3 regions of the Mesorhizobium sp. M0816 genome follow, and region 3 is predicted to be linked to each of the others. Evidence: predicted binding sites of a transcription regulator. Region 3 holds the regulator's gene; each other region holds the start of a gene.
The links. The regulator LexA, encoded in region 3, represses DNA repair genes until DNA is damaged. The targets are predictions, from matches to a motif close to TGTTCNNNNTGTGTTCNG.

Region 1: a site for LexA is predicted at 3,224-3,241, ahead of NKI17_RS07735 (LexA family protein). Genes of this name have one in related genera too.
Region 2: a site for LexA is predicted at 2,385-2,402, ahead of NKI17_RS16515 (metallopeptidase family protein). Genes of this name have one in related genera too.

What each region holds. Positions count from the first base shown of each region.
Region 1 is NZ_JAMYOT010000004.1:190,132-199,844, forward strand. It holds gene NKI17_RS07720 (glycoside hydrolase family 25 protein) at 1-216, opposite strand, end outside; gene NKI17_RS07725 (tetratricopeptide repeat protein) at 601-1,689, opposite strand; gene NKI17_RS07730 (hypothetical protein) at 1,803-2,483, opposite strand; gene NKI17_RS07735 (LexA family protein) at 3,245-3,622, shown strand; gene NKI17_RS07740 (Y-family DNA polymerase) at 3,656-4,948, shown strand; gene NKI17_RS07745 (class I SAM-dependent DNA methyltransferase) at 5,094-7,874, shown strand; gene NKI17_RS07750 (DEAD/DEAH box helicase) at 7,871-9,713, shown strand, end outside.
Region 2 is NZ_JAMYOT010000009.1:169,389-179,101, reverse strand. It holds gene NKI17_RS16530 (DUF6504 family protein) at 1-371, opposite strand, end outside; gene NKI17_RS16525 (ImuA family protein) at 304-1,386, opposite strand; gene NKI17_RS16520 (DUF3800 domain-containing protein) at 1,558-2,310, opposite strand; gene NKI17_RS16515 (metallopeptidase family protein) at 2,544-2,966, shown strand; gene NKI17_RS16510 (DUF1737 domain-containing protein) at 3,210-3,416, opposite strand; gene NKI17_RS16505 (HpcH/HpaI aldolase/citrate lyase family protein) at 3,445-4,326, opposite strand; gene NKI17_RS16500 (DUF4153 domain-containing protein) at 4,605-6,155, shown strand; gene NKI17_RS16495 (response regulator transcription factor) at 6,160-6,852, shown strand; gene NKI17_RS16490 (ATP-binding protein) at 6,840-8,426, shown strand; gene NKI17_RS16485 (NAD(P)/FAD-dependent oxidoreductase) at 8,457-9,623, shown strand; gene NKI17_RS16480 (SRPBCC family protein) at 9,653-9,713, opposite strand, start outside.
Region 3 is NZ_JAMYOT010000021.1:83,813-93,525, reverse strand. It holds gene gltX (glutamate--tRNA ligase) at 1-81, opposite strand, end outside; gene NKI17_RS26830 (ComEC/Rec2 family competence protein) at 178-2,643, shown strand; gene lexA (transcriptional repressor LexA) at 2,637-3,371, opposite strand; gene kynU (kynureninase) at 3,819-5,066, shown strand; gene NKI17_RS26815 (hormone-sensitive lipase) at 5,163-5,993, shown strand; gene NKI17_RS26810 (molybdopterin molybdotransferase MoeA) at 6,001-7,206, opposite strand; gene moaC (cyclic pyranopterin monophosphate synthase MoaC) at 7,206-7,712, opposite strand; gene trpC (indole-3-glycerol phosphate synthase TrpC) at 7,715-8,527, opposite strand; gene trpD (anthranilate phosphoribosyltransferase) at 8,532-9,542, opposite strand; gene NKI17_RS26790 (SurA N-terminal domain-containing protein) at 9,539-9,713, opposite strand, start outside.

The DNA of each region.
Region 1 (9,713 bases), on a different contig from region 3:
CGGAATATAGGAACCTCCGGTGTTGTCGACCTCATCCTCCGGCTGCAGCTTCGCGATTGCTATGTTAACGATCCACTCATAAAGGTCGCTTCTCGATGGCTGGTCGGTGAGATCCGCCAATCGGGGAGTCTTCGCTTGGGCGAACGATATGGCGGCAGATGAAGTAGCCAATGTTCCTGCAGCGGTCATCAGAAGTTGGCGGCGATCAAGTTCCATGTAAGCATCCCCCACTAAGAGACATGTTAGAGTGCGGCCAGCAATGAACAGAATTTGCAACAAAAGTCATGCATCATCATTCACACATCTGCAAGAGCTAAAATACTGCCAGTGTTACAAATATTGATTTTGGTCGATCTCATAACCAAAATAATACAGTGCGTGCAGCGGCGTAACCTTGTGGTTAGGCAGCAGTCACGCTCTAGCACTCAGGCACTTGAAGTCAGATCGAGGGCTTCCTATCCTATATATTGCGTGCCAAGAGAATCCCCCATTCTGGGGTGGGTATTCAGGAGGAAAACGATGGCTAGGTACATGAAACCCACCGCTCGACGCGATGCGGTCGTGCGCCGTGCAAACAGTCGGATCTCCGACGCATAAGCCTCAGCTGCCGGTCCAGGCCTGCATCAGTTTTTCGTACTCCACCAGTCTGGCGTAGTCATTCTGATACGGATCGGCAGCGCGCTTTCGCTCCAACTTAATAGCTTCTTTCAACTGACTAATCGCATCGTCCTTCGCGTCGGTCGCATACATCAGCACGGCGCTCGCGTAGTGAGGATAGGGATCGTTAGGGTCCGCATCCACTAATGCAGTCCTCGCGGCCTCTTCCGCTTCGGTCACGACATCGGCGGGGAGGTCCTTCGTGCGCGCGGCAGCTTCGGCAAATCCTGCGCCGCTGTAAGCGATCTCGTCCGTCAACTTGGCACTCTTGTAGAGGGCACGGTATAAGTCCAAGGCGGCCTGAACTTGGGCGGGACCGCCTCGAGCCTTCGCGTAGTCCAGCGCAAGGGCCGCCTGTTCCTCCTGGGCTGGTCTGAAGTCGGGATAGGACGAGACAATGGTTGCATAGGCGGCGACAGCCTCGCTGTAGCTATTCTTCTCGTAGAAGATTTTGGCCTTCGCGAACTTCGAGACACGCAACTGCTCGTCGTTCTTGCCCTCCGACAGTTTCGTCATCTTTGCGACAATATCGAGCGCCTTGCCGAACTCCGCCTCAGCGAGCTCTGGTCGGTCCGACTCCTGATAGTTGTCCCCCAGCCTCCTGTGAATGTTTTGCAGCCCGTCCAGCACCTCGAAGCTGTCGGGATCGAGATAGACGGCTCGTTCGTAAACGGTCTCCGCCTCCTCATATCGCCCAATCATTCTCAGCGACTTCCCAAGCATCTCGAGGGCTTCCATGTCGTCGGAACTGAACTCGTAATAGATCCCGAGGAACCTTGCCGCCGAATCCCACCGCTTCTGTAGAAACTTTACCGTTCCTCTCTCTTTAATAACGTTGACGATGCCCACCTCGTCGTTTTGCATGCTGGATTTCATTATCTGTTCGAGCACCTTCTCGGCCTCCTCCAGCTTCACGGACTTCCTCAGAGAAACGGCCTGTTCGAACTGCTTTTTGGTTGCATCATCGAAAGTGGCGCCGCCCGAATGGGCGGGAGGCGACCAAGCAAGGAATGCAAGAAAGGCAGGGACCATCAGGGCCCTACAATCCCGTCCTCGGCGTCTCCATTTAGCTGAACGTTCCATGCGACACACCATCCGAGGCTGCGACATTGACACTAAACGGAGAGCCAGCGCGCCACCGATCACTATTTGCGCTTGCTGCCAGCCGCGATATATTTTCCTTGAATGGCGAAGGTGACGTTGCTTCTGGTCGTGGATTTTATTTCAGGATTGGCCCACGATAGCGACGCGGGTCCGGCGGCGAATGCCGCTTGGAACGCGCCCTTAGAAAGCGTGTATACTTTCTTTGCATTCGCCACTTCGGTGACGATCATGTAAGGGCGATTCCCTTTGAGAACGTCTTTTCGACAGCTTGTTCCCAGGTTGGCTAGAACGAAATCGGCTGCATTTCGCGAGTCGCCAGACACAAGGTGCGTGATGCGGTAGCCATCCACTTTGATTTTCTTGTACGGCGCAGTAATTGTGCCAATTCCGGGAACAGAAAGAGCGAAATTTGTTGAGGCCAGGTTATCTTCTAAAGAGTCGTCATGGTCTGCGACTTTTGTCGAAAGGCCCTTAATTGCTGCGATACCCATGTCATTTTCGCAGATTTGGTAAGCCGATCCATCTTTGTGAAAGGTATAAATACCTGGTGTCGAGATTGCATAGCCATATGAAGGGCTGATGGAGTACGCCCCGGGCCCTAGCGCTTGGACGGCGACGGTGGGACTGGATCCAATAACTTGCGGAAGGAAATTTTCGTTTTGTTCAACCGTGCACGCGCTGAGAAGCGCGGCAGCGGCAGCAACCGGTATGATCTTAAACACTTTTGAAGCCCCCTTACCCTTGGGGAAGGCGTAAGCAAACTCATAGAGAATGTAAAGACGTATTCGAGCAGAGTTCTGTGAACACACCACAATGAGTAACCTCAACATGGCGTCGGTGGCAACGAGGACGGCGGTGCCTCGTTGGGCAGACTAGGAAGAGTGTTTAGCTGACTGTCTGACTCCGCGAGACAGTTCCGCCAAGTTCGTTCCATTATCCATAAAAATAGAATGCCGTTTTGGATGCAGTTTTGCACGTGCTTCGAAACCTCCGGTGACCGCCCGCGGGACGTCCGCTGTCCGTGGCTGACTGCCGCCATCGGCATCGAGGCGAGCCGACGTCTGGGTGGCGCTTTATACGGCGCCCTTCGCCGGGGGCTGTCGGTCCCTCATCCCGCCTGACGGGCGGCGCTATGCTGATGCTCCTACGGCCGCCCTGTTGAACCGGTCTCAGGGCCACGAACTTTCTCCAGCACCGAACTGGCTTCGTCCCGCTGGCGGGCATTTCGGTGCTTCCGCCTTGTGCCCCTTTTTTGTAGGGGGAGCTCCGCGGCACGGCTTTGCCAATATCGATTGGATCCAAGGAATGTTTCTGACCTCGGATAAGGAGAGGCCCGCGGCCCATTAGTAGCCCCCTATCTTCGCTGCTCTCAGTCCGGGACAGGCTCAGCCCGCGACTTGTCGCCCGCCGGAACGGGTGTTCGATTTCGGTAACCGCAATCAAATTCGTTGGCGCAGGAATATGTTCCTGTTATGTTCGACGCATGCACGACAGTCATTCGCATCTTATCTATGTTGGCCAACCAGCGGACTGGCCGATCGTGCTTCCTGTGATGGGCACCCGAATCTGTGCGGGCTTTCCCAGCCCCGCCGACGATTTCCTCGACGGAGAACTGGATCTCACCCGCATCCTCGTCAAAAATAGACCCGCAACGTTCCTGTGGCGCGTGGCAGGGAGTTCGATGCGCGATGTCGGCATCTATGATGGCGACGTTGTGGTGGTGGACCGGAGCGTCAAGCCGAAGGACGGCATGGTGGTCGTGGCCGTGATCAACGGCGAGACCAGCCTGAAATTGTTTCGGCGTGGCAATCCGCCGAGCCACCTTTGCCAACAAAGACATGCAGGCGTTTCCGATGGATGACGTTTCCCAGGTCGAAATCTGGGGGGTGGTCACGTGGACGCTGCACAAGCCCCGCGCGTAGGGCGGGTGTACGCGCTGATTGACGGCAACAGTTTCTACTGCAGCTGCGAGCGCGCCTTTGCACCGGCGCTTAATGGCCGGCCGGTGATTGTGCTGTCCAACAATGACGGCTGTGCGGTCGCCAGAACGCCTGAGGCGAAGGCACTCGGCATCGCCATGGGCGCGCCGTACTTCAAAATTCGCGACCTATGCCGCAAGAACCGGGTGGAGGTGTTCAGCAGCAACTACACGCTTTACGGGGATATGAGCCGGCGGATGAATGAGATCTACCATCAGTTTGCACCGGAGGTGGAGGTCTACTCAATCGACGAGAGCTTCCTCGACATCACCGGCCTTGGCGGCAGCGACTATGTCGCCTATGGGCAGAACCTGCGGCAGACCGTGCGGACCTGGACCGGCATCCCGACCTGCGTCGGCATCGGGCCGACCAAGACGCTGGCCAAGCTTGCCAACCGAACCGCCAAGACCAATGCGGAGCTCAACGGGGTGTGCGATTTCAGCAACGCTGGTGTCCGGGAGAAGTACCTACCGGCAACGCCGGTAAACGACTTGTGGGGTGTAGGTGCTGCCTCGGCTGCCAAACTCAAGGCGATCGGGGTCGAAACTGTTGGCCAACTGCGGGCGCTGGACCCGAAACGGGGCCGCCAACTGCTCACCGTCGTGGGCGAGCGCATGATCCATGAACTGAACGGCATTGCCTGTCTTGCCTTGGAAACCCTGCCGGCCGGTCGGAAGGGGATTGCGGTGACGCGCAGCTTCGGCAGGCCAGTGACCTCGCTCGTCGAGATGCAGCAGGCGGTGGCGGCCTATGCGACGCGAGCAGCCGAGAAACTGCGCCGGCACGGACTCTGTGCCGTGCAGGGCTTCGTGTTCATGCACACCAACGCCTTCAATGGCGACAAATGGAGCCACACAGGCAAGGCGATTGCGTTTTTAGAGCCGACCGACGATGCCCTTGAGCTGGTTGCGGCAACGACGACCGCGGCCGCCGCCGCTTGGCGTAGTGGATACCGTTACGCCAAGGCCGGTATCATGTTGACCGAACTGGTGCCCGCTACCATGGTGCAAACGTCCTTGCTGGCCATTATCGATCGGGGTGAGCGGGTTAGGCTGAATACAGCGATGGATGCCGTCAATGGGCGATTTGGCCGGGACACGCTTGTGCCGGCAGCGATGGGCCTGAAACGATTCTGGTCTACCAAGTTCGACCGGAAATCGCCGTGTTTCACCACGCGGTGGGATGAGTTGCCCCAGGTGGCAGCTTAGCCCAGTGCTTGTTTTGTAAGCACCGGCCGTTCGTGACTGAATACATACATCTTGGATTTGGGGTAAATCTTGAGGGACAAAGGACATTGCCAGTGATCGAACCGACCATCTCTTGCCCCAGCTGTACAGTTGGAGAGCGTAGCCGATGAACGCGGTGGAAATTGAACAGGCTATATCGGCCCTAGCGGAGCAGCCGTTTGACAGGGAGGAGTTCCCATACCTGTTCCTCCAAGCCTTCGGCAACAAGGATACCACGCTAAAGCGGTTGCGCGCTGGCGCATCGAATAAGTCGGACGTGGGCGGCGTTCTCCAGACCAGCAATATTCACATCGCCGTATCGCCGGTAGGCGAGGTCGGCAAGACGCTGGCATCCCTCAGGGCTAGCCCGGCGACGGTCAGGGCGAAGGCAAAGTTCGTGCTGGCGACGGACGGCGAGGTGTTTGAGGCCGAGGACCTGACGAGCGGTGAGACAGTAGCTTGCGCCTATCCGGACTTCCCGGACCACTTTGGGTTTTTCCTGCCACTTGCGGGTATCACCACCGTTCAGCAAATCCGAGAAAGTTCGTTCGATATACGGGCTACGGGCCGACTGAACCGACTTTATGTCGAGCTCTTGAAGGAGAACCCGGAGTGGGGCACGGGCGCGCGCCGCCAGGACATGAACCACTTCATGGCTCGGCTAATCTTCTGCTTTTTCGCCGAAGACACCGACATTTTCATGCAGTCAGGCCTCTTCACAGACACGATCGAGCGAATGAGCGCCAGGGATTCCGCCGACACACATGCGGTAATCGGCGAGCTATTCCGGGCCATGAACACCAAGACCACCGAGAGGGCGGGCGCGAAGCTGCCCCGATGGGCTGACGTGTTTCCTTATGTGAACGGCGGCCTTTTTTCGGGCAGCACCGATGTGCCTCGCTTCAGCAAGATTGCGCGTTCCTATCTGCTGCACATTGGCAATCTCGATTGGAAAAAGATCAACCCGGATATCTTTGGATCGATGATCCAGGCCGTTGCCGACGATGAGGAGCGCGGGGCGCTAGGCATGCACTACACCAGCGTGCCGAACATCCTGAAGGTGTTGAATCCGCTCTTCCTAGACGATTTACGGGAGAAGCTGGAGGAGGCTGCAGATAACCCCCGCATGCTCCTGAATCTGCGCAAGCGCATGGCCAGGATTAGAGTTTTCGATCCAGCGTGCGGCTCGGGGAATTTCCTTGTCATTGCTTATAAAGAAATGCGTTCGATTGAGGCAGAGATTAACCGGCGACGCGGTGAATCCGATTGCCGTAGCGAGATCCCGCTCACCAATTTCCGGGGCATTGAACTTAGGGACTTTCCAGCAGAGATCGCTCGCCTGGCGCTTATCATCGCCGAGTATCAATGCGATGTGCTCTATCGGGGGCAAAAGGAAGCCTTGGCCGAATTCTTGCCGCTCGATGCAATGAACTGGATCACCTGCGCCAACGCGTTGCGGTTGGACTGGTTGAGCGTCTGCCCCCCGACAGGGACAGGGGTCAAATTCCATGCCGACGACCTCTTTCATGCGCCACTTGAACAGGCTCAGATCGACTTCGAGAATGAGGGCGGTGAGACGTATATTTGCGGGAATCCGCCATACCTTGGGTCGACATGGCAATCCGATGAGCAAAAATCAGAGCTGGAGGCTATTTTCGGCAGTCGGACGAAAAGCTGGAAATCTCTGGATTATGTGGCCGGCTGGTTCATGAAAGCCGCTGACTACGGAACGCATACAGATGCCGCAACAGCGTTAGTTTCGACGAATTCGATTTGTCAGGGACAGCAAGTTCCGATCCTTTGGCCTCTCATATTTAAGACTGGGCACGAAATCGTCTTCGCGCATACGTCCTTCAAATGGGCCAATCTAGCCAGTCACAACGCTGGGGTTACCGTCGCGATAGTTGGGATTTCCAATCACCCCAAAAAGATACGCCGGCTGTTTTCGATAGCTGACGATGGGCTTTCTATTGTAAAAGAAATCGACAACATCAATGCCTATCTCGTGTCAGGCCCAAACATTATAGTAAATAAGCTATCGGTCCCTTCCGATGATAGAGCCAATATGACTTGGGGTAATAAACCGGCCGATGGAGGAAACCTAATTTTGAATTTCGACGAACGTCGACAATTGTTGAAAGAAACACCAGAGGCAATACGCTTTTTGCGACCATTCCCAGGTGCGTCAGAGTTCATTCAAGGAATGCAGCGTTACTGTCTCTGGATTCTTGACGCGCATATTGAGGAGGCGAGGCGTTCATCCGAAATAGACCGCAGGTTGAGCGCGGTAACCCAAATGCGCAGTCAAAGCCCGAAAATCCCGACGCTAGAGGCAGCCAAAACTCCGAACCGCTTCGTGGAGATCAGGCAAAATGGTGACGAGGAAATCATTGTCGTCCCAGGTATAAGCTCTGAAAATCGACAGTATCTGCCATGCGGGATTGTGGAAAAGGGAACAATACTTAGCAACAAAAACTACGGATTTTTTGGTGCGTCGCTCTGGAACATGGCTCTGGTGGCCTCGCGGCTTCATTGGGTGTGGATTGGAACCGTTTGTGTTCGGATGCGAACAGACTTCTCATATTCTAACACCCTCGGTTGGAATACCTTCCCAGTCCCGACCCTCACCGCGAAGAACAAGGGTGACCTAACTCGCTGCGCTGAAGACATCCTGCTGGCGCGCGAGGCCCACTTCCCAGCTACGATCGCCGATCTCTACGATCCAGATGCCATGCCCTCTGATCTGCGCGGGGCGCACGAGCGCAACGACGAAGTGCTTGAGCGCATCTATATCGGCCGCCATTTCCGCAACGACACCGAGCGACTGGAAAAGCTGTTTGAGCTTTACACCAAGATGATCGGTGCGCAGGGAGCGACCAATAAACAAAGGGCAGGGGCAAGCGCGTGAACAGTGAATTGAAATCGGTACCGTCTATTTCGGTCTCCTACGCCCACACGGGCAATTCTGCCAAAGCCAACGAATTCGGCATGCGCCCAATGCAGGAGCGCGCCTATGAAAAGCGCGGCGAGCAGTACCTGCTGATCAAATCGCCGCCGGCGTCAGGCAAAAGCCGGGCGCTTATGTTTATTGCCCTGGACAAGCTCCACAACCAGGGCCTCAAGCAGGCAATCATCGTCGTGCCCGAAAAGTCCATCGGATCGAGCTTTAACGACGAGCCGCTGACGAAATACGGCTTTTGGGCCGACTGGACCGTTGCCCCCAGATGGAACCTCTGTAATGCGCCCGGAGCCGATGGCGGCAAGGTCAACGCGCTGGGAGCTTTCCTCGCCAGCGGCGACCAGGTTCTGGTTTGCACCCATGCCACCTTCCGGTTCGCGGTGGACAAGTTCGGAGTCGAAGCATTTGACGATCGGTTGATCGTTGTGGACGAGTTCCACCACGTCTCAGTCCACCCCGACAACAAGCTCGGCCTGCATTTGTGCCAATTTATCGGCCGGGACCGCGTGCATATCGTGGCGATGACCGGTTCCTACTTCCGGGGTGACGCGGACGCCGTGCTGTCGCCCGATGACGAGTCCAAATTCGATACCGTCACCTACACCTACTACGAGCAGCTGAACGGCTACGAGTATCTGAAAGAGCTCGATATCGGCTACTATTTTTATTCAGGCCCCTATTCCGACGACATTCTGAAGGTGCTGGATCCCTCAGAAAAAACCATCATCCACATTCCGAACGTCAACGCACGTGAAAGCACTAAGGATAAGATCCGCGAGGTCGAGCACATCATTGAGGAACTGGGCGACTGGCAGGGAGCCGATCCATTAACCGGCTTCCAGTTGGTTATGACCCCAGAGGGCCGAGTGCTTAGAATTGCCGACCTGGTCGACGACGATCCCGCCAAGAGGGACCGCGTTTCCGCAGCTCTGAAGAATCCGGCGCAGAAGAACAACCGCGACCATGTCGACATCATCATCGCTCTTGGTATGGCAAAGGAAGGGTTTGACTGGATTTGGTGCGAGCACGCGCTGACGGTCGGCTATCGGTCGAGCCTGACGGAGATTGTCCAGATCATTGGCCGCGCGACACGCGACGCTCCGGGCAAGGCCCGTACCCGCTTCACCAATCTGATCGCGGAACCTGACGCCTCCGAACAGGCTGTCACAGAAGCCGTGAATGACACGCTCAAGGCGATTGCGGCAAGTCTGCTCATGGAGCAGGTACTTGCTCCGCGCTTTACCTTCACGCCCAAGACGCCCTCCAGCGGGCCGGCTGAAGGGTTTGACTATGGCGATAAGGGCTATGATCCAGGTCAATGCAATGTTGGGTTTGATCACCAAAACGGGCAATTCCAGATCGAAATTAAGGGATTGGTTGAGCCGAAAAGCAAAGAGGCGACACGTATCTGCAATGAAGATCTCAACGAGGTGATTGCATCTTTCGTCCAGGATAAAACCACGATCGAGCGCGGCCTGTTCGATCCCGAACTGGTGCCCGAGGAAATCACGCAGCTCCGCATGGGCAAGATCATCAAGGATAAGTACCCCGAACTCGATGCCGAGGACCAAGAGGCCGTACGTCAGCACGCCGTGGCCGCGCTTACCCTGACCCAGAAGGCCAAAGAAATCGCCTTGAGTGCAGTCGACCCAGCGATGGTTGGAAACACCGCCTTCATCCAAGGTGTTCGGCAATTCGCAATGGACGTGCGCGAGCTCGACATCGATATGATTGACCGCATCAACCCGTTCGGCGAGGCCTATTCGATCCTGGCCAAGACCATGACCG
Region 2 (9,713 bases), on a different contig from region 3:
CGCGCCGCCGCCCAGGCAGCACCAGGCGTGGCGGCAAGCCCGGCGCGGACATCGAAGCCCTGATGGAAAAAACGCGACAGGATATCGTCCAGCATCGAGCGTTCGCCGCCGAAAAGATGGGTGCAGCCGGTGACGTCGAGATAGAGGCCGTCGGTCCCGTCAAGCGCCACCAGCGGGGTATAGCGGTCGCACCAGTCGGCGAGGCCTTCGAGCAGGCGCCGGTCGGCCTCCGGATCGGCCTCCACGATGTCGATCGAGGGATGCATGGCGCGTGCGTCGGCTATGCCCATGCCGCGCTTCAGATTAAGCGCCTCGGCCCGCTCGTCGAGGGCGGCGATGCGCTGGGCGTTCCGGTCGCGGTGACTGATCACCAGCGGCAGGTGATCCGACGGCCGGGAACGCCAGGACCGCCCCAGACGCTGCCGCAGGATCCTCTCGGCGGCGAGATGCGGAAACCACAGGGATAGGATTCTTTGGCCGTTCTGGGGCCCATTCCTGAGACCTTCCTTGCTCGCCCCGTCTTTCTTCGAATATGCGTTCATCGGGGTTCCACTCCAGTGTGAATTTTCCGGGCAAGGCCGTGCGGCTCTTGCCGATGGCGACGGTGAAGGCGGATCGGCCGATCGAGCCGGCGAGCGGCCCGGCAAGCGTCTTACGCGTTGCCGCCGGTGCCGCCGACAGGATGAGGCGGACGGGCGCTGCCGTCGGTTCGGGCTCGCCGGCCTGGCGCAGCAGGAACAGCGGCCGGCCCGCACTCTGCGCGCGGGCGTGCAGCCGCCGCGTCGCGGTGAGGTCAAGCCGCTGCGGGCTGCCGCGGATTTCGAGGATGACGGCGGCCAGCGCCGTCATCCGGGCAGCCTCCTCGGCGATCCACAGCGCATCGAGCAGCCTTGGCGCCTCGGAAAACAGCAATTGCTCCGGCTCGATGCCGAAGAAGGCGTGAAGCCCCCTGGCATAGGGAAAGCCGGCCTCGCGGAAAACCTCGGATGTGCCGATCCACAGCACCGGCAATCGCGGCCCCTGGCTGAGGATCAGGCTGACGAGCGACAAGGCAAAACCGGCAACGGCCCCGGCATCGCGGGTCGCGGCGCCATGAAACTCGCTCACCGCCGCCTTCGGCAGGCCGCCGCTCAGCGCAGCATCGAGGCGCTCGGCGCCGGTGCGCAAAAACGCATCGGGCGGCGCCACGGCGAGGCCGCGCCGGACAATGGTCAGATTCCGAGCGGGTGTCGGATGCCGAGAGGGTGTCAGACTCTGACGAGGGACATCCGCGTCAAACGACGAACTGGCCGGCGCCTCCAGGCGCTCGGGCAAGGTCCCTTCGATCTTCGCGATCTGGCGGCGCAGGGCAAAAACAGTCTCCCGCGCCACGGCGCTTGTCGCCATGACGGTCAGCTTCCACTCACAATTGTTCCTGTTATGTTCCCTATAGATTCCAGAGGCCGCTCGAAGAGTCAAGCGGAGTCATGGGGAATTTATTCCCAGAAAGAGCAACCCGAGCTTTTCAAGGAAACCGCTCGGGAGGCTGGGTTCATAAAAAAGGGGCGGCTTTTGACTCTAGCCTGAAGCCAATTCTGAAGCGACACGTCTCAAATATTGGGCGGTAAAGTCGGCGATTTGATCGACTTCTTCATCGTCATATTTGCGAAAGCTAAAGCGGCTGAAGCTAGGGTCGATAGCTTGGAGGGGTTTTCGTAGGGGACCGCGAAAATTCCTCATTTGATGGTTCCCCTCATATGCCAATACGTCTGCGCATTGAAGCGGTGGGTGCCTGGTTTTTGAGCCGAAATTGAAAGTCGCCGATTTTCCCGGAAAATGCCGCTGGACTTGCTGGAACGCCTCAGTCGCCGCCGCGCTGTACTGGTTGGCTTCATGGACGAATGCGATGTTATCGTGGCCTTCCGATGCGAGTTTCTCCCACGTGCTGCGAAGGGCCCATTGCAGGCAGATGTAGTACCAGCCGCGTACCATGTCTTCCGGCTTGATGGCTAAGCTATGTTTGTGAGCCAAGACCTCGCTCAGTTTCCGCCTGTCGACGGCGGCGATAATGCCCCGAATGTAGTGGTTTTTGACTACCGGCAGGATGCACTTGACGTGTCTATCTCGCTTTTCGCGGGTCCACCCTTCGTACTCCCCATGCCTGTTATGGCAATCGACCGAGTGGTGAATTTTTATCGGCGCCTTCGCCACGATCCAATCGAGGGTCCAGATCTGCCAGTCTTCTTTTGAAGCCCAAACGGCGGATACGGAAAGAATTTGCGAGTCATGGTCAGTGCCAGATTCGTCTAGGTAGACCTCAATCACCACCACCAAACCTTCCCGAGGGGCAAGAAAGGTGTCGCGGAACTCTAGGACGCGCCTTCCACCATTTCCGCCGACTCATCGGCTCGAAATTTGTTCAGCACGGTACCACCTCCTTAGCGCGTACGCGAATTACGACACGCTGAATTTATTCCTGCTTATGATCCTGGGGCAAAGGCGGCAGCCCCGCTATTTGCCGAGTCCGGCCTGAAAGCCTATATGCCGGGATCAAAGGACAAAGCATGGCTCGCATCTACCAAACACGCATCTGGCACGACCAGCTTTCGCCAACGATGGAGGAAATTGAGCTCTTGGCGCTGGAGGCCTATGCCCATCTGCCGGAGGACTTTCGCAAGTTGACCGGCGAGATCGTCATTCAGATCGCCGAATTCCCGACCGACGAGATCATGGACGACCTTTCGCTGGAAACGCCCTTCGACCTGCTCGGCCTGTTCGAGGGGCGCGGCATCGCCGAGCGCTGGAACCCGCAGACCGGCGAGGGGCCGAACCGCATCACGCTCTATCGCCGCGCCATCCTCGACTATTGGGCCGAGAACGAGGAAACGCTGGGCGACATCGTCACCCATGTGCTGATCCACGAGATCGGCCACCATTTCGGCCTGTCGGACGACGACATGGAGAAGATCGAAGAAGCGGCGGAGTAGGGGGTGCCGATCGGCTGAGGTTACGCAACAGTCCGACGTCTCATTCCTTCGCGCCCCCCTCTGTCCTGCCGGACATCTCCCCCACTTGGGGGGAGATTGGCAGCTTCGCCGACCGCGCCCTCTTTCTAACATTGAGATTTGGCGAAGCCCGGGATGATGGCCGATCTCCCCCCGCGTGGGGGAGATGTCCGGCAGGACAGAGGGGGGCGCTGTCCCGCGGACATCTCGCCGCGATTTCAGCGTCTACCAATCGCTGAGCTTGGTGTCGGGGCCGTATTCCTGGCCCTCGATATCCTTCACCACCGCCTGGCCGCAGCGCATGGTCTTGGCCTCCTTGTCATAGGCATAGGTCGGCGAGCCGAACAGGTGCCAGCCCTTGTTCAGCGCCGCCGTCACCTTGTGGCAGAAGCTGGCATCGTCCGGGCCGGACAGAAAGCGGTAGAGTTTCATTCTTCAATCCTGTCGTCAGTTACGTTAGTCATGCGCGAACAGCGGCGGCCTTCGCCAGCAGTTTTTCGGCCTGCGCCAGATGCAGCCGCTCGACCATCTTGCCGTTCAGCGCAACTACCGCCCTACCGGCATTTTCGGCGAACGCGAAGGCATCCTTGACCGCGCGCGCCTCGGCTATTGCTTCGGGCGACGGTGCAAAGGCGCGGTTCGCGGCTTCGATCTGAGCTGGGTGGATCAGCGACTTGCCGTCAAAACCCATGGCGGCCGCTTCCGTGCACTCGCGCGCAAACCCGTCCATATCGCGAAAATCATTGAAGACGCCATCGAGCAGGTCGAGGCCGCCGGCACGCGCCGCGAGCACCATTTGCATCAGCCATGGCACGAGATAGCGCCGATCGGGCGTGGCGAGAATGCCGGTGTCCTTGATCAGGTCGTTCGTTCCGGCAACGAAACAAACCAGGCGAGAGGCTGGGTCGCGGCCGAGCTCGGCGATCGGCCCGATATTGAGCAGCGCCTTGGGCGTCTCGATCATCGCCCACAGCTTGACCTCGTCCGCGATAAAATTGTCGTCGAGCACGTCGCCGGCCTCGAGGATGTCGCGCGGCGTGTCGACCTTGGGCAGCAGGATGGCGTCGGGCGTGCATTTTGCCGCGGCCGGCAGATCGTCGGCGCCCCATTCGCTCGACAGCGCATTGATGCGCACCACCATCTCGCAGCGCCGGTTGGAATGGCCGGCGAAAATCGCCGCCAGCTTTTCGCGCGCGGAAGGCTTGTCGGCCGGGGCGACGGCGTCCTCGAGATCGATGACGACGGTATCGCAGGCCAGCGATTGGATCTTGGCCAGCGCCTTGTCGTTCGAAGCCGGGACGTAAAGCACCGAGCGGCGCGGGCGGTAGCTTTCGGTGGTCATCTCCGATCTATGCCGTCTGCAGCCGGCCGAGGCAAGCCGTGCATAAAAACTGCACGCAATTTCGGAAAATCTCCTCGTCTCCGCCCCGCTTGCCACCCGACCGGATGCGACAAGGGCGGCATGCAAGAGCGAACGAACTCCCGTTGGTCCCTGCCATACCGGCTTCGCCGCGAAAGCTGGTGGCTCGTCGATCCGCCCCGGACTTCGGTAAACCTCCTCCCTTTCGTCCGGAAATCCCCGCCCACCGGCCGCATCAAAGCCGCCGAGAAAGCCCGATCATGACAGTATTCCTCTCGGCGGCGCCGAGCTATTGCAACCGCTTCGGCGTTGCCGTCCTGCTCGTCGCGCTGGCCGATTTTTTCTTCTATGGCCAACCGGCGGGCATCACGCTTTTCCTGTTCGGCGTTGCGATTGCAGCGGCGAGCATGGCTCTCCATCCTCTCGGCGCCTTCAACGATGGCAGGTTCTGGTTCAAGCCGGTTGCGCTGTTTATGGCGCTGCTGCCGCTTGTGGAAAATGTCAGCGCACTGTCCGTCTCGATCGCGCTGGCGGCGACGGCCATCTTCGCGCTTTCACTGGCCGGACGGTTGCGGCGCGGCCTTGCCCGTATTGCCGGCCAACTCTCGCTGTTCCTGCTTGCAACGCCATTTCGGCTCGTCCTGGATTTCTTCCGCTGGCGCATGGCGGCGCGGCGGCTTGGCCGGCGGCGCGTGCGCCTTGCGGCGATCGCCGTCTGGGTCATGCCGCTGGGCCTCGGCGCAGTGTTTCTCGCGCTGTTCGGCGCCGCCAATCCGGTCATCGAATACTGGTTTTCACTGATTGATCTCTTCGCCCTGCTCAACCTCACGCAGTTGCCGCGTCTTGCCTTCTGGCTGTCCGTGCTCGTCGGCCTATGGGCCTTTCTGCGGCCGCGCCTGCCGCGGTTTCTCCGGCATATTCCCCGGTTGGGAACGCCTGCCAGCACACCTACGAGGCCAGCCATAAGTCCCACCATCGAGGACATCGTCTTCGGCAAGGCCGCTATCCTCCGCGCGCTCGTCGTCTTCAACATCCTGTTCGCGGTGCAGAGCGCACTCGACGCCACCTATCTGTGGGGCGGCATCGCGCTTCCCGACGGGCTGACCTATGCCACCTACGCGCATCGCGGCGCTTATCCGCTGATCGTCACGGCGCTGCTGGCCGCCGGCTTCGTGCTGGCGGCGCTGCGGCCGGGAAGTGCGACCTCCGGTGATCCGCTCATCCGCCGGCTGGTTTATGCCTGGGTGGCGCAGAACATCCTCCTGGTGATCTCGTCGATCCTGCGGCTCGATCTCTATATCGGTATCTATGCGCTGACCTATTGGCGTGTCGCCGCCTTCGTCTGGATGGGGCTGGTGGCGGCGGGCCTTGTCCTGATCATAGCCCGCATCGCGCGCGAAAAGTCCAACGAATGGCTGCTTTCCGCCAATCTTCTGACGCTATCGGCGACGCTCTATGCCTGCTCGTTCATCAACTTTGCCGCGCTGATCGCCAACTACAATGTCGACCATTGCTTCGAAATGACCGGCCAAGGCACCCATCTCGACGTCTGGTACCTGCGCTCGCTCGGGCCCGGCGCCTTGCCGGCGCTCGATCGCTTCGTCCGGCACCAGAGCAGGACGGTTTCCGCGGAGGATGCCTCCATCCGCGAACTCGCCGGCTGGTATGCACAGGACGAAGCACGCTTCCGCGCCGGTCAGGAAAACTGGCGGGGCTGGAGCTTTCGTGACTGGCGGCTCAACCGCGCCCTCGACAGGCGTGGCCCGTTCGTGGTTCCTCCGATGTCCGAACCCTTCATGCCGGGCCGCTGATTTGATGCCGCACCACATACTGGTCGCCGACGACGACCCGCACATTCGCGAAATCATCTGCTTCGCGCTGGAAAAGGCCGGCATGAAAACGCTGGCGGTGCCGGACGGCGCGGCTGCCTTGCAGGCGATAGAGCGCCATGCGCCCGATCTCGTCGTGCTCGACATCGGCATGCCGGAAATGGACGGGCTGGAAGTGTGCCGGCGGCTGCGCCACACATCCGACCTGCCGGTGCTGTTCCTGTCCGCGCGGGATGAAGAGATCGACCGCGTCCTCGGGCTGGAGATGGGCGGCGATGATTATGTCATCAAGCCGTTCAGCCCGCGCGAGCTGGTCGCCCGCGTCAACGTCATTCTGCGCCGCGCTCGGCCCACGCCGGAACCAGCCGACGACCGGCAATTCTCGCATGGCAGACTGTTGCTGGTTCCGGCAAGCCATACAGCCAGCTTCGACGGCAAGCCGCTGGCGCTGACGTCGATCGAATTCGCGATCCTGAAAGGCTTTTTGGCGCGGCCGGCGCATGTGCTTGGCCGCGACATGGTGATGGCCAACGCCTATGCGGCCAATATCCATGTCGCAGACCGCACCGTCGATAGTCATATCCGCAACATCCGCGCCAAGCTGGCGGCCGTCGGCTGCGTTGATGCGATCGAGACCGTGCATGGCGTCGGCTTCCGGCTCGGCCGATGCGGGAGTTGAGCGCCCAAAAATGGATTGGCAGCAAATGGCGGCCACGGCTTGCCACGGTCGTCATTGCCATCCTGATCATGGTGATGGCGCTGCCGCTGGCCGGCCTGTTCTTCTTCCGGCTCTACGAGAACCAGCTGATCAGGCAGACCGAGGCCGAGCTGATCGCACAAGGTGCCGCCCTTGGCGCGATCTATGCGCAAGAGGTCCGTGAGGCCGGCCTTGCCCCGGAAAAGCTCGGCGCACCCGTGCCTTCACCCAACACCAGCGATCGGGCTTCTCCCTACCAGCCGATCGAACCGCGCCTCGATCTTGCGTCCGACAGGATCCTGCCGACCCGGCCCGCGGCCACCGCGGCCAGCGCCGATCCCGCCTTCGCTGCAATCGGCGCACGCCTGAGGGGCATTCTTGCCGAGACGCAGAAGACCACGCTCGCCGGCTTCCGGCTGCTCGATCCCAGGGGCGTGGTCATCGCCGGCCGTGAGGAGGCCGGCCTGTCGCTCGCGGCTGTCGAAGAGGTTCGCGCAGCGCTTGCCGGCCGCTACGCCAGCGCGCTCAGGCTGCGGGTTCCCGACCAGCCGTCGCCGCCGCTCTATTCGGTCAGCCGCGGCACCAAGGTTCGCGTCTTCGTCGCCATGCCGGTTGCGGTCTCCGGCAAGGTCGCCGGCGTCGTCTATCTGTCGCGGACGCCGAACAACATCGTCAAGCATCTCTATGGCGAGCGCGGCAAGGTGGCGCTGGCGGCAATCGCCATCCTCGGCGGCGCGCTGCTGATCGGGCTGGTCTTCCTGCGCGCCGTCAGCCGTCCGATCTATGCGCTGATGGAACGCACGAAACGCATCGCCGCCGGCGACCGCGCGGCGATCAGGCCGCTCGATCACCACGGCACGCGCGAAATGGGTGAACTCTCTGCTGCTTTCCTCGACATGGCCGAAAAGCTGCACGCACGCTCCGACGGCATCCAGACCTTTGCCACCCACGTCTCGCACGAGCTCAAATCGCCGCTGACGGCGATCCAGGGGGCCGCCGAACTGCTGCGCGATTCGGGCAGCGCGATGGACGAGGCCGAGCGGCGGCGGTTTTCGGACAATATCGTCACCGATGCCGGCCGGCTCAACCTTCTGGTGCGCCGCCTGCTCGACCTGGCGCGCGCCGAAAATCTCGAGCCGAGCGGCGAAAACACGTCGCTCGGTGCGGCACTGGCGCTGCTGCCGGCCGACGACAGGCTGGCGGTGCGCGTCGATGCGGGCACCGAGATCGGTCTGCGCATATCGGCCGAAAACGCTGCGATCGTGCTGGCCAATCTCATCGACAATTCGGCGCGGCACGGCGCGACGCTGGTATCGGTCACAGCCGCAAAAGCGGACGGCAAGGCCACCATCGTGGTCGCTGACGACGGCGCCGGCATTTCGCCCAGCAACCGAGGCCGCATCTTCGAGCCGTTCTTCACCACGCGCCGCGATTCCGGCGGCACCGGCATGGGCCTCGGCATCGTGCTGGCCCTCCTGAAAGCGCATGATGGCACGATCCGGCAGGTTGACTCGGCGAGCGGCACGCGCTTCGAGATCATCCTGCCGGCGGCGTGACTCGGCGGTTCAGATCGGAAGGGCGAAAAGGTGCATTACGACATCGTCATCATCGGCGGAGCCATCGTCGGCTCCTCGGTCGCCTATTATCTGCGCGAGGAAGGGTTTTCGGGCTCGATCGCGCTTGTCGAGCGCGACCCGCAATTTTCTCATGCCGCGACGACGCTGTCCTGCGCCTCCATCCGCCAGCAGTTTTCGATCCCGGAAAACATCCGTCTGTCGCAATTCACGCTGAAACTGTTCCGGCGGCTCAAGGAAGAGTTTGGCGCGGACGCCGATATCGGCTTTCGCGAAGGCGGTTATCTCATCCTTGCCGGCGAAAACGGGCTGCCTATCCTGCGGGCCAACCACGAAGCGCAGATGGCCGAGGGCGCCGACATCCTGCTCGAGGATGCGGAGGCGCTCGTCCGCCGCTTTCCGTGGCTGTCGGTCGAGGGCATTTCCGCCGGCGCCTATGGCCGCAGCGGCGAAGGCTGGTTCGACGCGCATGCGATGCTGATGCTGTTCCGCAAGGCACTGCGAAGCAAGAACATCGATTTCATCACGGCGTCGGTGACCGGTATCGAGCGGCAGGGGAAGCGCGTCGCCGGTGTGACCCTCGACAATGGCGAGCGGCTCGAGGCCGGCACCGTCGTTAACGCCGCCGGGCCGAATGCCGGCAAGGTGGCGGCAATGGCCGGGCTGGCGCTGCCGGTGGAGCCGCGCAAGCGCAATGTCTTCGTTTTCGAGGCGCGCGAAAAATATGAGGACATGCCGCTGCTGGTCGACCCGAGCGGCATCTATGTCCGGCCGGAGGGCTCGGTCTACATCACCGGCGGCGCCGAGCCGGAAGAGGGCGAAGGACCGGCCGACCCCGCCGACTTCGACGCCGACTGGCCGCTGTTCGAAGAGGTGATCTGGCCGGTGCTGGCGGGCCGCATTCCAGCCTTCGAGGCGATCAAGCCGACGCGCGCCTGGGTCGGCCATTACGACTACAACACGCTCGACCAGAACGCGGTGATCGGCCCGCATCCCGAGGTCGGCAATTTCCTCTTCGCCAACGGGTTTTCCGGCCACGGCTTGCAGCAGGCTCCGGCGGTCGGCAAGGCGCTGGCCGAACTGATCGTGCATGGCGGCTATCGCACGGTGGATTGCTCGGCGTTCGGGTACAGCCGGATCGCCGACGGGCGGCCGTTCCGGGAATTGAATGTAATTTAACGCTTGCGCGAAGGGATGCTACCGTTGGGTTAGGCCGCCACCAAGCCGCCTGCACCAAGATACGCCTGAAGCCAGCCCAGCACCCTACCC
Region 3 (9,713 bases):
GAACAGCGCCGTGCGCGCGCCGCCAATGTGCAGATAGCCGGTGGGCGAGGGGGCAAAACGGGTGACGACCTTATCGGGCATGGAACTCTCAGGCGGGCGAAGGAAGTGGGTTTGCGGACTTTCGCGCGTTGCGCGTTCATGTAGCATAGGAGGTCGAGGGCGCAAGGGGCAGACCCGATGGCTGTGCGAGGCCGTGGTGCGGGCGAGGGCGAGGACGTTGGCAGCGGCGTCAGCGAACGCTTGCTGTTTGCCGCACCCCCGCCTGTCCTGCCGGCACCGGCATTGCTACCCGCTCCGCGCTTCGATGCTCCGTCGCTGCCGGCCAGCGACCCAGCAACGGTTCTCGTGCCCGCGGGCGAGCCCATCGTACGCCTGCCTAGGCGTTTCCGCCTCCCGTCACCGTCCCGTATCCGCAACAGCGTAACCTCGGCAGCCGGCCTGGAACTCGACCGCGGCATCGCCTTCCTGCTGGTGCCGGTGTTCCTCGCATGCGGGGTGGTCGTATATTTCGGGCTGTCGGTGGAGCCGGCCTTTCCACAGCCGATCGCAATCGCGCTCCTCGCGGCCCTTTGTGCCGTCGTCTCGCGGTCATGGCCCAGGACGCGCCTGTGCTTCATGGTGGCGCTGCTCTGCGCGCTTGGCGTACTTGCCGCCAAGTTCGAGACATGGCGTGTCGGAACGCATATGCTCGGCTCCGAAATCTCGACGCGGCTGACGGGTCGCGTCGTATCGTACGAGCCCATGGCGAGCGGCCGCATCAGGCTGACAATCGATGTGATCTCAACGGCCAGGCCGACACTGCGCTACATGCCGGAACGGGTCCGCGTTTCGGCGATGAAGATACCGGCTGAGCTGACCGCCGGTTCCGAGATCACCGGCTATGTGCGGCTGCTGCCGCCGACCGGCCCGGTGCGGCCCGACAGCTATGATTTCTCCTTCGACAGCTATTTCGCCGGTATCGGCGGCAGCGGCTTTTTTCTCGGCAATCCGAAAGTCGTGTCGTCGGGCAGCATGCCGCTTGCCGCGCAGCTTTCTTCCGCGATCGAAGACGCGCGCGAATCGATCGCCGACCATATCCGCAGCCGCATCGGCGGTGCCGAGGGCGAGATTGCTGCTGCGCTGATCGTCGGCGTGCGCGCCGGCATTCCCGAGGAGATCAACGAAGCGATGCGGCGCACCGGCATCTACCACATCATCTCCATCTCGGGGCTGCATATGGCGTTGGTCGCCGGCACCATCATGGCGCTGCTGCGGGGTGCCTTTGCGCTGTTTCCCGATTTCTCATCGCGACGGCCGGTCAAGAAATATGCCGCGGCCGCCGCGCTTTTTTCGATTGCGGCCTACCTCGTCTTTTCCGGCATTGTCGTTGCGGCCGAACGCAGCTTCATCATGCTGGCGGTGATGCTTATCGCCGTGCTGTTCGACCGGGCCGCGCTCACCATGCGCAACCTGGCGATCTCGGCCATCGCGGTCATCCTGGTGTCGCCGCACGAGGTGGTCGGTCCGAGTTTCCAGATGTCCTTCGCCGCGACGGCGGCCCTTGTCGGCGCCTATGCAGGCTGGTCCGATTACCGCGCCGGCAGGGCCACCACGCCGCCACCGCGGCGGTCGCCGCTACGCTTTGCCACTCGAAAGGTCCTGTTGGGCATGTGCGGTCTGGCGATGACCTCGATCATTGCAGGGAGCGCCACGGCGCTTTTCGCCATATGGCATTTCCAGCGCGTGGCGCCGCTCAGCCTGTTCGCCAATCTGGCCATCATGCCCATCGTCTCACTGGTCGTCATGCCCTTCGCCGTTCTCAGCGCGCTGGCGATGCCGTTCGGTGCGGATGGCCCTTTCCTCTATGTCATGGGCAAGGGGCTGACGGCGATGATCGCCCTGTCCGGGTGGATCTCGGAGCGCTCGCCGATCGATGCGGTCGGGCTGATTTCGCTGAGATCCGTCCTTCTGGTGACGATCGCCCTCGTCATTGCCAGCATGGCGACGACCTGGTTGCGGCTGGCGGCACTTCCTTTTGCGCTCGCCGGCTTGCTGACGACAACGCAGACACGCATACCCGACGTATTGGTCTCGGAGGACGCGCGGCTGGTCGCGCTGCCGATCGGCAGCGGTGAACTCGCGGTCAACCGGGCACGCCCGAATGAGTTCACCATCGACAACTGGAAACGCGCGCTCACATCAGAGGCCATCGTCGCGCCGGAAACGCCTGGAAAGAACGACCCGCAATTCGACATTGCCGATCCGGCCGACCTACCGCCGGGCATGCCGTTCATTTGCACGGACGGCCTCTGCCTTGCCAGGCATCCATCCGGCGCGATCATCGCGCAAGCCAAGGACCGCGATACTGCGCGGCCAGCCTGCGCCTTTGCCAGCTTGATCGTCATCGACGACGCCACCGCCCATAACCCCTGCTACTACGACCGGCTGGTCCTCGTCGTCACCAAACGGCAACTGGCGCGCGCGGGAAGTGCCGCCGTCTATTTCGATCCACAAGCGGCAACACGCGCCGAGATCCGCTTCGCCGTCGAAAAATCATACCGGCCCTGGCACGTGCAGCGGAAATTTTCACGCGCGGCACGGGGCCTGCCGCCATACCGCAGGGCCGACAACCCCAAAGCCGGCGCCAAGGGCGGAGCTCAGTAGCGGCGGATCAGTCCGACGAGCTTGCCCTGCACCTTGACCCTGTCTGGTCCGAAGATGCGCGTCTCGTAGGCCGGATTGGCGGCTTCCAGGGCGATCGAGGCGCCCTTGCGGCGGAACCGCTTCAGCGTCGCTTCCTCCTCGTCGACCAGTGCCACCACGATCTCACCGGGGCTCGCCGTATCGGCATTGCGGATGATCACCGTGTCGCCGTCGAAAATGCCAGCCTCGATCATCGAATCGCCTTTGACCTCGAGCGCATAATGCTCGCCGCCCATGATCATATCCGGCGGCACCGAAATCGAATGCGTCTGGTGCTGGATGGCATCGATCGGCACACCGGCCGCGATGCGGCCCATTACCGGGATCGAAACGGCGGCGACGACATCGTCGTCATTGCCGGCTGCAGGGACACGCGACGATGTCGGCTTGCCCTGCCGAGGGGCGCCTTGCCCAAGGCTGCCCTGGATGACACTCGGCGAGAACTTGCGTGCCGCATTGAGGCCGGGGGCGATCGAGTCAGGCAGGCGTAGCACCTCCAGCGCACGGGCCCGGTTGGGCAAACGGCGAATGAAGCCGCGCTCCTCCAGCGCCGTAATCAGCCGGTGGATTCCGGATTTGGAAGCCAGATCGAGCGCTTCCTTCATCTCGTCGAATGAAGGCGGGATACCGCTTTCCTTCAACCTTTCGTGGATGAACATAAGCAGTTCGTGTTGTTTGCGTGTCAGCATAGCGACCCCCAACAGAATCAGAAAAACAAACCCAGAACAAACACTATCTGTTCCAGTTGTGTTCCGCAACTGTTTAAAGTTTAATGAATGCGTTAAGGCTCGGGAAACAAACGACGTCCCCTACCGGCGTACCGCATTTTCACCGCCGCGAGCCTCATCGCCTTGATTCTGCTTTCGTTTGCGCCCTTCTGGCCTCCTAGAAGGCGGCACTGGCATCGGCCGTCGGTCGGCAAAAGGCACGGAATTGAACCCGTATCGACTGTGCGGTTTGGTCAATGCACCGTGAACGAAACGAATTCAAAACGCCAACCTCGGGTTAAGTCCCGGTTTCCACCGCCTGGTCAGGCTGCTTCTCGCCGGTGGAGCCTTGCTGCGCGCAACCAGGTAATGGAAGAACAGTCGATGCGTGTCCGGCGTTGCGTTGGATCTTGGGGGAGCAGACAAATCATGACAGGAATTCCCGATCTCGTGGCCATAAAGGCGATGGATGCCGCGGATCCGTTGCGCGCGATGCGCGACCGCTTTGTGTTGCCGCAAGGAGTGATCTATCTCGACGGCAATTCGCTAGGAGCTGCTTCACGTGCCGCTTTCGATGAACTGCACAAGGCCGCGACCGAAGAATGGTCGCATGATCTCATCCGCGCATGGAACACGGCCGGCTGGTTCAACATGCCGCTTGAACTTGGCGACCAGCTCGGGCGCCTGATCGGTGCCGCGGCCGGCCAGACGGTGGTCTGCGACACGACATCGGTCAACATCTACAAGCTGCTGCACGCCGCCATGGCCATGCGACCGGAGCGGCAGGTCATCGTCGCCGAGGGCGATAGTTTTCCGACGGACCTCTACATGGCCGAGGGTGTGGTTTCGACGCGAAAAGATACGCTGCTGCGCCTCTCGGGGGTCGACGCGCCGACCATCGAAGAGCTGATCGACGAACGCACCGCCGTGGTGCTGGTCAACCACGTCAACTATAAGTCGGGCGAACTGCGCGACATGCCGGCGCTGACGCGCAGGGCTCAGGAAGCCGGGGCGATGATCGTCTGGGATCTCTGCCACACCGCCGGCGCGATGCCAGTCGAACTCGACAAGGCAAACGCCGATTTTGCCGTTGGCTGCACCTACAAATATCTGAATGGCGGCCCGGGCGCGCCTGCCTTCATCTATGCGGCTGAGCGGCATCTTTCCGACATCCAGCAGCCGCTCACCGGCTGGTGGGGCCATGCACGGCCCTTCGCCTTCGAGCCAGGCTATGCGGCCGGCACCGGCATCCGCCGGTTTCTGTGCGGCACGCAGCCGGTCCTGTCGATGCGCACGCTGAAGGGCGCGCTCGACATCTGGAACGATGTCGACATGACGGCGGTGCGCAAGAAGAGCATCGCACTGGCGGATCTGTTCATCGAGCTTGTCGAGGCAAAGTGCGGCACTTACGGGCTCACGCTCGAAAGCACGCGCGATGGGGAAAAACGCGGCAGCCAGATTTCATTCATGCATGAGCATGGCTACCAGGTCATGCGCGCGCTGATCGAACGTGGCGTGATCGGCGATTTTCGCGCGCCATCGACCATGCGCTTCGGCTTCACCCCGCTCTATGTCGGCTATGCCGATGTCTGGCAGGCCGTCGAAGTGCTTGAGGACATCCTGCGCACCGGTGCGTGGAAGGAAGCGCGCTTCGCCATCAAGGCGGCTGTCACTTGAGATTGATGCGAGAGCTGGAATCGTGAGGCTGGCGACGACGCGCCGCGCGATGCTCACGGCTACGTTGCAAGGCTATATTGCCAGGGAGGGCGCAGGGTGTTCGAACGTCACATTGCCGATTGGGACAACGCCTATGCCAACGGCGCCAACATAGCCGGCAGCGATCGCTGGCCGGCGGCCTGGATCGAGCCCGCGCGGGTTTTCCGCGACGTGCTTTCGACCGAGGGCAGGGCGCGGCTCGACATGGCCTATGGCGACAACCCACGCAACCGGCTCGATCTTTTCCTGCCGGCCATCAAGCCCAAGGGACTCGTGGTGTTCGTTCATGGCGGCTACTGGATGGCATTCGACAAGAGTTTCTGGTCGCATCTTGCCACTGGCCCTGTTGATCGCGGCTATGCGGTGGCGATGCCGTCCTACACGCTCTGTCCGCAGATACGCATTGGCGGCATCGTCAAGGAAGTCGGCGCGGCGATCGGCAAGGCGGCGGCGATGGTTCCAGGGCCGCTGATGCTGACCGGACACTCGGCCGGCGGCCATCTTGTTAGCCGGATGGTTACGGCGACGACGCCGCTGGCGCCCGAAGTGGTCCGGCGCGTTCGTCACGTGGTGTCGATCTCGGGGGTGCACGATTTGCGCCCGATCATGCGCACCGGCATGAACGAGACGCTGGCGATCGATGAGGCCGAGGCGCAGGCCGAAAGTCCGGTGCTGCTGCGCCCGATGGACAAGGCCCGCCTGACCTGCTGGGCCGGCGGCGGCGAGCGCGCCGAATTCCTGCGTCAGAGCGCGTTGCTGGCCAACATCTGGATCGGCCTGGGTACCGCGACCAGCTCGGTGGTCGAGCCTGACCGGCATCATTTCAACATCATCGACGGTTTGGCCGATCCAGACCATCCGCTGACCCGGACCTTGATTTCGGAGTGAGGCAGGTTCAGCGTAGCATCAGTACGTCGCAGGGGGAGCCCGCCGCCGCGGCAGGAGCGAACGGCGCGCGAACGATCAGCCCGTTGGCATCGGCCAGCATTTTCAGCATCGAGGAGTCCTGGATGCCGAACGGCGTCGCCACGAGCGTACCGGTGTCATCTATGACAACAGCCCGCACATAATCTTGCCTGAGATCGTTGGCCGGCATGGCAGCACCGAGCCGTGCCCGACGTATATCCTGCTGAAAGGCGCGGCCACCGAGCCGCGCCAGCAGCGGCTTCAGGAAGAGCTGAGTGCAGACCAGGCTTGCCACCGGATTGCCGGGCAGGCCGATGCAGCGAATGTCTCCCAGCCGCCCGAACATCAGTGGCTTGCCCGGCCGCATGGCGATCTTCCAGAAATCGAGCGTCATGCCTTGCCCGGTCAGCACGTCATGGACGAAGTCGTGGTCACCGACCGAGGCACCGCCCAGCGTGACGATGACGTTCGCGCCAGCCTTCACGGCCTTTTCAACCAGCGCAGCGATCGCCTCCCTGCGGTCCGGCGCGATGCCAAGGTCGAGCGCGCGCGCACCGACCGACTGTGCGGCAGCGGCGACACCATAGGCGTTGGAGGAGATGATCTGGTCGGGGCCAACATCGCTGCCCGGCGGCAGCAATTCGTCGCCGGTGGCGATGATGGCGACCAGCGGCCGTTTGACCACGCGCACCTCGGGGTGATTGGCCGATGCCGCCAGCGACAAGGCCGCCGGGTCGAGCAGGCGGCCTTTGGGCAGCAGGACATCGCTCTTGGCGAAATCGAGCCCGAGGCGGCGGATGTTGCGCCCCTGCACCGTCGGTTCCGTCACTTCGACGCTGCCGCCACCGAGATCGCGGACGTTCTCCTGGATGACGATAGTGTCGGCGCCTTCGGGAAGCGGCGCGCCGGTAAAGATGCGCACGGCCTGCCGCTGCTGCACCGTTCCGGCAAAGCCGCGTCCGGCCGGCGCCATGCCGACCACCGAAAGCCTTGCCGGTACGGACGCGATATCGGCCGCCCGCACGGCATAGCCGTCCATGGCGGAGGCGTTGAACGGCGGCTGGGTGCGGAGCGCCACAACCGGCTCCACCAGCACGCGGTCGGCGGCATCCAGCAGTGCGACGCGTTCGCCCGGCAGCGCTGCTGCGCCGTCCAGCAGGCGCTCGAGCGCCTCGGCAACTGGGACCAGCGCCATTATCGGCCTGCCTCGGTGGCCCCGTCTCCGGTGATCTTGTAGTCGCCGGATTTGCCGCCGGTCTTTTCAACCAGCCTGATGCCGGAGATGACCATGGCGCGGTCGACCGCCTTGGCCATGTCGTAGATGGTCAGGCAAGCGACCGAGACGGCACTCAGAGCCTCCATCTCAACGCCGGTCTTGCCGGTGACGCGGGTCAATGCTGTCACCTTCAGGCCGGGCAGCGCGGCGTCCGCCTCGATATCGACAGATATCCTGGTCAGCAGCAGCGGATGGCAAAGCGGGATCAGTTCATGCGTCTTCTTGGCCGCCATGATGCCGGCAATGCGCGCTGTGCCCAGCACGTCGCCCTTCTTGGCGTCGCCGGCGAGGATCATGTCCAGCGTCTCGGGCCGCATCGCGACAAAACCTTCTGCGACTGCCGTGCGCACCGTCTCAGCCTTGTCGCCGACATCGACCATGTTGGCTTCGCCCTGCGCGCCAAGATGAGTGAGGGCGGCCGCCATCCTCAAACGGCCTCTGCCGGCGCCTTGCCCGTCAACAGCAGGCGCGTTGCCGCGGCCACGTCCTGCTGGCGCATCAGGCTCTCGCCGACCAGGAAAGTCGCAATGCCGCTCTGCTCCAGCCGGCGGCAATCGTCGTGCGAAAAGATACCGCTCTCGCTGACCAGATGGCGGTCGGCCTGCACCATCGCTACCAGCCGCTCCGAGGTCTGTAGGCTGGTTTCGAAGGTCCGGAGATTGCGGTTGTTGATTCCGATCAGCCGCGACGACAGCTGCAGCGCGCGTTCCATTTCAGCCTCGTCATGCACTTCGACCAGCGCGTCCATGCCGAGCCCGAACGCTGTCGCTTCGAGTTCTCTTGCCAACGCGTCGTCGACGCTGGCCATGATGATCAGGATGGCATCGGCGCCCCATGCCCTGGCCTCGTAGACCTGATAGGGGTCGAACAGGAAATCCTTGCGCAATGCAGGCAGCTCGACGACAGCGCGCGCAGTGGTGAGGAATTCGGGCGCGCCTTGGAAGGAGGGTGCGTCGGTCAGCACCGAAAGGCAGGCGGCACCGCCCTTCGCATAGGCCCTGGCCAGCGTCGGCGGATCGAAATCGGCGCGGATCAGGCCTTTGGATGGGCTAGCCTTCTTGATTTCGGCAATCAGCGCGAACCTGCCGGATTTGCGCTTTGCTTCAAGGGCGGAAAGAAAGCCGCGCGGCGCGTCGGCATCCGTCGCCCGTGCCTTGATCTCGGCCAATGACACGCGCGCCTTGGCCGCCGCGATCTCGTCGCGCTTGTAAGCCTCGATCTTGCGCAGGATGTCGGACATGGTTTTAACCGTTCGAAATCTCGATCAGCCTGTCGAGCACTTTCAGCGAGCGGCCGCTGTCGATGGCCTGCGCCGCCGTTACCATGCCGTCGGCGAGGGTCGTCGCTTTGCCGGCCACCACCAGCCCGGCGCCGGCATTCATCAGCACCGTATCGCGAAAGGCGCCGGCTGCGCCGGCCAGCATGTCGCGCAGTGCCTGGGCGTTGTGGGCGGCGTCGCCGCCGCGCAACTCGTCCTTGGTGTGACGCGTCAGCCCGACTGCTTCCGGGGTCAGCGTAAAGCTGCGGATCTCGCCGCCGGCCAGTTCGGCGACAAGTGTCTCGCCGGTGGTGGTGATCTCGTCATAGCCGTCGCCATGGACGATCCAGGCATGGTCGGCACCAAGTTCCTTCAACGTTTCTGCCACCGGCATGATCCATTCGGGCAGGAACACGCCGACCATCTGCCGTCTGACACTCGCCGGATTGGAAAGCGGGCCCAGCAGGTTGAAGATGGTGCGGGTTCCGAGCTCGACCCGGGTCGGGCCGACATGCTTCATCGCCGGGTGATGCGCCGGCGCGAACATGAAGCCAACGCCGGCCTCGTGGATGCAGCGGCCGATCGTCTCCGGAGGGATGTCGATCTTGACGCCCAATGCGATCAGCACATCGGCGGCGCCGGTCAGCGAGGACAGTCCGCGATTGCCGTGCTTGGCGACGGGCACGCCGCTGCCGGCGATGACGAAAGCGGATGCGGTCGAAATGTTAACGCTGTGCGAATTGTCGCCGCCGGTGCCGACAATGTCGATGGCGCCCTCGGGGGCTTCGACACGCAGCATCTTGGCGCGCATGGTGGCAACGGCGCCGGCGATCTCGCTGACGGTCTCACCGCGCACGCGCAATGCCATCAAGAAGCCGCCGATCTGGCCGGGGGTAGCATCGCCGGACATGATGATGTCGAAGGCCTCGCGCGCCTCCTCGAAGGAAAGAGCGCTGCCGGCGGCGACCTTGGCGATGTGGATCTTCAGCGCGCTCATCTGGCCAGGGCTTGGGTTACGGCCGTCTGATCGATGCGGACGTCATATTGCGTCTGCAACTGCGCCACCAACTGGTCGAGCAGGTCGTCGGACATGCCGGAGGTGAAGGACTTCTGTGCGTCCTCGGGTACTGAGCTGGCATCGGCCCCGGCAGGCTCGAACACCTCGGCA